Regions from separate parts of the Pseudophaeobacter sp. TrK17 genome, predicted to be linked through region 3. Evidence: riboswitches for the same ligand, from Rfam matches in the RefSeq annotation. Region 3 holds a riboswitch; each other region holds the start of a gene.
The links. Region 3 has a riboswitch for cobalamin ahead of JZI28_RS21315 (DUF1636 family protein). Riboswitches for the same ligand answer to the same signal wherever they lie in the genome.

Region 1 (2,194 bases), on a different replicon from region 3:
GGTGGCGACTACAGGGGAGACATGGATCATCTGCATGACTGGCAGCCAGGACTGGTGATCTCGATGACAACCGAAGTCGAACATGTGGGCGCGGGTGCCGCGCCTTTGGGGCAGGATTTTCAGGCCATGGGGTCGCGTTGGATCCACCTGCCCTTGCCGGATTTTTCTGCCCCGACCAAAGCGATGCTGGCGCAATGGCCCGAGGTCAGCACGCTGGCCCTGCAGGCGTTGCGGGGCGGCGGCCGGGTGCTGGTGCATTGCAAGGGCGGCTGCGGGCGCTCCGGCATGGTGGTATTGCGTTTGATGATCGAAGCTGGGGAAGACCCCGACAAGGCGCTGCGCCGACTGCGTGCTGTGCGCGCCTGTGCGGTCGAGACCGAGGAACAGATGACCTGGGCGCTGGCCGCTGCAAAACGCGCCGGGACACGGAAAGCCAGAAACAAATAAGAAGGGCGAGACGCCCTCCTTAATGGCTTCGACGATGCCGGGGCTACAGGGCAGGGTGGACGGTTTGCGCTGTGGTCTGTTGAGGCAGGGGTTTTGGCAGGGCCTCACCCATGGCGCAGGGGGGCTGATGCAGTTTGGTGGTGGAAAATGCCCGGCTGTCTGGTTGGAACAGGGTATCAGCAAACAGATCCAGGGTTGCTGTATCAGCTGCTTCGCTGACGTCACAAAACACCCGAATGCGGTCATGGCTGGCAATGAACCGGGCTGGGCAATGACGGGCGCAGCCATCCAGCAGACTGTCTCCGCAGAGCTCAAATTCGGCGGATGTCACCGGGCGGGCCTTATCCAATGCCCCGGCAAGCGCCGTGAGCATCCGGCTCAGGGCCGGGCAGGGTTTGCCCAGGTGCATACAGATGCTTTGGGAAAAGTGATGTGTTTCTTTGGTCGTTGTCTGGTCCATCGCTGTCATGATGCGCCCTCCGCGCGCTGGCGGGGAAATCAGTGGCGCAGGCATGAGACCGGGCGGGGCGTCGCCCACATTCACCTCATGCACTCGCCCGGACTCCCCGTCCAGTTTCGAGTTACATTGGTGATGGCAGGTCTCCTGACTTGCGGGTCGATACGGTTTCGGTCCTTCCCGGCCGGGATTACATCCCTGTACCAGTGGTTTACCCGAAGCGCTCGCCGCTTACAGTTGCGGGGGCAGTCGCGGAGTTGGCAGGGCTGCAAAAGCCTGGCCGCACCGCGTTCCCTTTTCATTCTGGACGCAAGGTTATGCGTCGCAGAAACCATCTCTTAATCGCTATCGTTGACGGGTATGAGTCGTCAATCAAGAATTGAGAGCTTGGACAGGACGGCTGATATCGGCACACAGAAACCTGCAAGCAGCAGTCCAGCACGCAGAAATCCGCAGGGGCTGGCCTGCTGCTGGTCAGGGGACACTGTCTGGCAGGCTGCAACCGGGATCAGGCGCTGCGGTTTGCCCGGTCTTCGGTCAGGCTGGCAAACTCTGCCACACGTTGCTTGAAACGGGTGTTGATCTTTGAGCGCGCCAGTTTGAGCGATTGCAACAACAGACGCCCGGACAGGGTTTTGGCCTGCAGATTGACCTTCACCGAAAGACGGGTCCGCCGCGGAGAGAGCGCCAGAAGCTCAATCTGGCCCTTGCCTGACAGGCTGGGGCTCTCGCCATCAAACCCAATCAAGGTTGTGGGCTCATAGCTGGAAAGCTTCAGGTGCAATTTACGCGGTTTGCCGCGAAACTCGGTCTGGATATCCCAAGCCATGCCAACCTGAGGGGTCGGATCATCGCTCAGACGCTGTACCTCGATGCCGCGCCGGATTGCCGACCGTTCAAAGCTGGCAAAATCGGAAATTGCTTCAAAGACTTCAGCCAGAGGCGTGTCGACGTCCTCTTTACTCGTTAATTCCATGATATGCCGCCTGACCTGTCGTCAGCCCTTAGAGAGTAGTGTAGGATTTGGTGATAGAATAATCTCCTTAATCCAAGGTGTCCGCAAGCCAGTTTTCCAGAAGAAAATGTGCAATTGCTCCTTTTCGCGCCGGTTTGATGACAGGGTGTTCTCCTGCAAAGACAGTCATCATATCCTGACGACTGACCCAGATTGCATCTTCGATTTCCTTGGGGTCGATGGTGATGTCGCGGCTGGTGGCCCGACCGCTGCAGCCAAACATCAGTGACATGGGAAAGGGCCAGGGCTGACTGGAGAGATAGCCAACCTCAGCC
Region 2 (2,194 bases), on a different replicon from region 3:
GCGCTTGGAAAAAAGCGTTAAGGCCGTCTCATCGGCGAGAGATGGCCATGAATGCAGTTGCGCAATATGGGGTCAGCATAGCTCTGGCCTGCCGTGCGTTCGAGATCAGCGAGACCTGCTATAGATACAGCCCTGTGCTGAGCGATGACAACGAAGAGATCGCAGATTGGCTTGAACGCTTGACGGCTAACAAGCGGACCTGGGGCTTCGGCCTGTGCTTTTTGTATCTGCGCAACGTGCAGGGCTATGGCTGGAACCATAAACGTGTCTACCGGGTCTACTGTGAGCTGGCGTTGAACCTGCGTATCAAGCCGAAGAAACGCTTGAAGCGGGACAAGCCGGAACCACTGGCTGTGCCTGAAAGACCAAATGAAACTTGGTCCATGGACTTCATGGCGGATCAGCTGGCGGATGGCCGGTCGATCAGGGCATTAAACGTCTTGGATGACTTCAATCGCGAAGGACTGGCTATTGAGGTCGACTTCTCGCTGCCTGCTGAACGTGTCGTGCGTGCGCTGAACCAGATCATTGAGTGGCGCGGAAAGCCCCAAGCTATTCGTGTGGACAACGGCCCAGAATACGTCAGCGGGAAGCTCATGGAATGGGCTGAGAAACGCAATGTGCGGCTCGAATATATCCAGCCCGGTAAGCCCCAACAGAATGCCTATATCGAGCGCTACAACCGCACCGTTCGTGGCGAATGGCTGGGGCAATACATCTTCGAAACCATCGAGGAGGCACAGGACCAGGCAACACAATGGCTCTGGACTTACAACAACGAGCGACCCAACATGGGCATCGGCGGCATGACACCCGCCATGAAACTGAAAACGGCTGCGTGAATTCTACGGCTGGACCCAATTAAAAATGGGGGGATTACCGTGCCTTAGATACAGCACCTCCATTTCCTCTTCGAATTCTTGAATGTTCTTTCTCGGAAACAGTACGGTTTTGAACACAAAGAAGTCGTTCACAACTTAGAAAATCGACGCCCGCACAATAAACTCTTCTTGCAAGGTGCTGCCTTCCCTGCCGGGAGGGTGGAGAATTGGGAAATCGGTGAAAATCCGACACTGCCCCCGCAACGGTAAGGAAGATCAGGTTCGGCAATCGCCACTGGGAGGAGGATCCCGGGAAGGTGCCGTGACCGGGTGCAAACCTCTTCCAAGTCCGGAAACCAGCCTTGCAGATATGTCAAACCGCGGGTGGCGGTGGGGGCTCGGTTTTCGGACGTGATCCTCGCGCCTCCGGACTGTTCTCTCATGCCATCAGCCCAAACAAGGCCGCGGGGCGCGGCAGGAGAGCCAGAAGTGAATAACATTCAAAGCCTATTGGCCCGTCGAAACCCAAAACATGCATTGGAACAGGCGTTTTACACCGACCCTGAGGTCTTTCAGGCCGATCTGGAAGCCATCCACTATCGCGAGTGGCTCTTTGCTATTGCGGCCTGTGAATTGGTGAAACCTGGCGATTACGTCACCCACACCATAGGGGCATATCGTGTGATCATTGTGCGCGGTGCGGACAACCAGATCCGTGCCTTCCACAACACCTGCCGCCATCGGGGCTCTATCATTTGCAAGGCCGCAAAAGGGAACGCGCCCAAACTGGTCTGCCCCTATCACCAGTGGACCTACGAGCTAGACGGCTCACTGCTTTGGGCCCGCGATATGGGGCCGGATTTTGACCCCAAACAACACGGGTTGAAAACGGTGCATTGCCGCGAGCTTGCTGGGTTAGTCTATATCTGCCTGGCTGACGAAGCCCCGGATTTTGAAAGCTTTGCAGCGATTGCCCGCCCCTACCTCGAACCCCATGACCTGGGACAGGCAAAAGTCGCTTTCGAAAGCTCTATTGTCGAAAACGGCAATTGGAAACTGGTCTGGGAAAACAATCGCGAATGCTATCATTGTGGCGGCAATCATCCTGCCCTTTGCCGGAGCTTCCCGGATGATCCCGCGGTCACCGGCATCGAGGGGGGTGAAACACCTGCCCATCTACAGGCACATTTTGACCGCTGCGAGGCCGCAGGGCTGCCGTCGCGCTTCCATCTGGATGAGGGCGGACAGCACAGACTGGCGCGGATGCCCCTGAAAGAGGGTGCTGAAAGCTATACCATGGATGGAAAGGTCGCGGTCCGCCGTTGGCTGGGACGTGCGCCCTTTGCCGATGCTGGGTCTCTGTTGAAATTCCA
Region 3 (2,194 bases):
CGGCATCGGCCAGGGCAATGACACCATCCACGGTGATCCGCGAGCGGATCGCGGGCCAGTCAAAGGCCTTGAGCAGGGGTTTGGGCAGAGCCAGACCGGAGGTTTCGATCAGGATATGCTCGGGCTGTTCCGGCAGCGCCATCAGGGCCTCGATGGTGGGGATGAAATCATCCGCCACGGTGCAGCAGATGCAGCCATTGGCAAGTTCTACGATGTTGTTTTCCGGGCAGTTTTCATCGGCGCAGGACTTCAGGATGTCGCCATCGACACCGGCGGTGCCAAATTCATTGACCAGAACCGCCAGACGTTTGCCCTGGGGGTTCTGCATCAGGTGGCGGATTAGGGTGGTTTTCCCCGCGCCCAAAAAGCCGGTGATAACGGTGACGGGGATCTTGTTGAGGTCGCTCATGGAGATTTAATCCTTGGAAGGCAGGGTGATCGGAGGGATGCGGGCGATAGATTGTTTGCGGAACACCTGGGGGCGCTCACGCCATGGCACCAGCCCATCTGTCGTAGAGGCATAGGCGGCGGCGCCCGCCAGGATGTCGTCCACATGGGCGTCAGGGTCGAGATCGCCGTAGATGTAGCTCCAGCGGGCTTCTCCGCCAGTCAATACCATGGCGCAGCCGCGTTTGCAGGCCGACAGGCATTCAACACCGCGCACCGTGACACCTGCAGGCAGGCTGGCATCGGACAGGGCGGCCATCAGCAGCGCGCCGGGGCGGGTGGCCTCGGGGTCGACGCCGTCGCGTTTGCAGGTGGTGCAGATGGTCAAAGTAACCTCTGCGGTATCTTCAGTGGCGGGGAGTGCCATATCTTCTGCCATCAGCGCGCGCGTCCTTTGTGTGTGAGGGACCGGGGGCTGGGCCAGTGGAGAGAGGGCAGAGGGTGCACTCCCACAACCAGTCGCGACACACCCCGTCCGCTCGTTGTCTCATCCGTTGGCAGGTCTCCCGGCTTGCGGATTCCAACAGGCCAGGGCCTGTCTGCGGTGCTCTTGCCTTCCCGACGATGTGCAAAACACACGGGCCAGTGGCATCAGAGACCTCTCCGGTCACGGTCGCGGGGGCGGCTGTGCTTGAAAGCCGATACCAAAGCCAGGTATCAGCCTGTCACATTCCCTCTTCGCCTGCAATTTGCAGGAACCAACGAAAACCCCTTGCGCTATCGAGGCCTTCCTTGTCAAGACTTGGGCAAACAGCAGGAGTGAACACCGTGAGTGATACGTCCGAAACCGGCATTTCAGAAGAGGAAGCGGCACGTCACGCGTCCAAGATGGCCAAGAAGAAGGCCGCGCGTGATCGCATGATGAAAACCAAGGATGGGGAAAAGGGGCTGATCATCGTCCACACCGGCCCCGGCAAGGGCAAATCCAGCTCGGGATTCGGCATGATCATGCGCTGTATTGCCCATGGGATGCCCTCGGCTGTGGTGCAGTTCATCAAGGGCGCCTGGCAGACCGGCGAGCGCACATTGATCGAAGAGAATTTTAGCGATCTGTGCCAGTTTTACGCCATGGGTGAGGGCTTTACCTGGGAAACCCAAGACAAGGCGCGTGACATTGCTGCGGCAAAGAAGGGCTGGGAAAAGGCCAAGGAGATGATTCGCGACGAGCGCAATACCATGGTGCTGCTTGATGAGATCAACATCGCCCTGCGCTATGATTATCTGGATCTGGAAGAGGTGCTGGAATTCCTGGTGGAAGAAAAGCCCCCAATGACCCATGTGGTTTTGACCGGGCGTAATGCCAAGGAAGAACTGATCGAGATTGCCGATCTGGTCACCGAAATGGGCCAGATCAAGCACCCGTTCCGCGCTGGTGTTAAGGCGCAAAAAGGCGTGGAATTTTAAGTTCATATCAGCCCAGGGGGTGCTCTGGGCTGATACTGCCAATTGGTGTGGTTGCGGCGCTTAGGTCAGTTTGTTGCGAATGTAGGTGTCCACCGCTGCGCGCTGATCAGGATCCAGGCGCAGGTTCAGCTTGGTGCGGCGCAGCAGGAAATCGTCGCCTGTGCGCACCCATTCGTTTTTGATTACCCAGTCCAGCTCGCGCGCGGTGATGGTTGCGCCAAACTCCTGGCCCAGATCCTGCGCGGTTTTAGCATCGCCCAACACCTCCCAGGCCTCCAGGCCATAGGCGCGCATCAGGCGGCGGCTGGCATAGGCGGACAGGAAGGGATAATCGCTGGCCAGT

Region 1: it holds a riboswitch for cobalamin, as region 3 does, so the genes downstream of both, JZI28_RS16575 (hypothetical protein) here and JZI28_RS21315 (DUF1636 family protein) in region 3, are expected to answer to the same signal.
Region 2: it holds a riboswitch for cobalamin, as region 3 does, so the genes downstream of both, JZI28_RS09795 (aromatic ring-hydroxylating dioxygenase subunit alpha) here and JZI28_RS21315 (DUF1636 family protein) in region 3, are expected to answer to the same signal.

What each region holds. Positions count from the first base shown of each region.
Region 1 is NZ_CP071700.1:3,501,566-3,503,759, reverse strand. Features, by position in the region: gene JZI28_RS16580 (protein-tyrosine phosphatase family protein) at 1-447, shown strand, start outside; gene JZI28_RS16575 (hypothetical protein) at 491-916, opposite strand; cobalamin riboswitch at 1,024-1,255, opposite strand; gene JZI28_RS16570 (SRPBCC family protein) at 1,413-1,880, opposite strand; gene nudC (NAD(+) diphosphatase) at 1,948-2,194, opposite strand, start outside.
Region 2 is NZ_CP071700.1:2,098,601-2,100,794, reverse strand. Features, by position in the region: one part of gene JZI28_RS09800 (IS3 family transposase) at 1-16, shown strand, start outside; one part of gene JZI28_RS09800 (IS3 family transposase) at 16-842, shown strand; cobalamin riboswitch at 999-1,201, shown strand; gene JZI28_RS09795 (aromatic ring-hydroxylating dioxygenase subunit alpha) at 1,311-2,194, shown strand, end outside.
Region 3 is NZ_CP071701.1:119,187-121,380, reverse strand. Features, by position in the region: gene cobW (cobalamin biosynthesis protein CobW) at 1-409, opposite strand, end outside; gene JZI28_RS21315 (DUF1636 family protein) at 416-826, opposite strand; cobalamin riboswitch at 926-1,165, opposite strand; gene cobO (cob(I)yrinic acid a,c-diamide adenosyltransferase) at 1,216-1,851, shown strand; gene glpD (glycerol-3-phosphate dehydrogenase) at 1,912-2,194, opposite strand, start outside.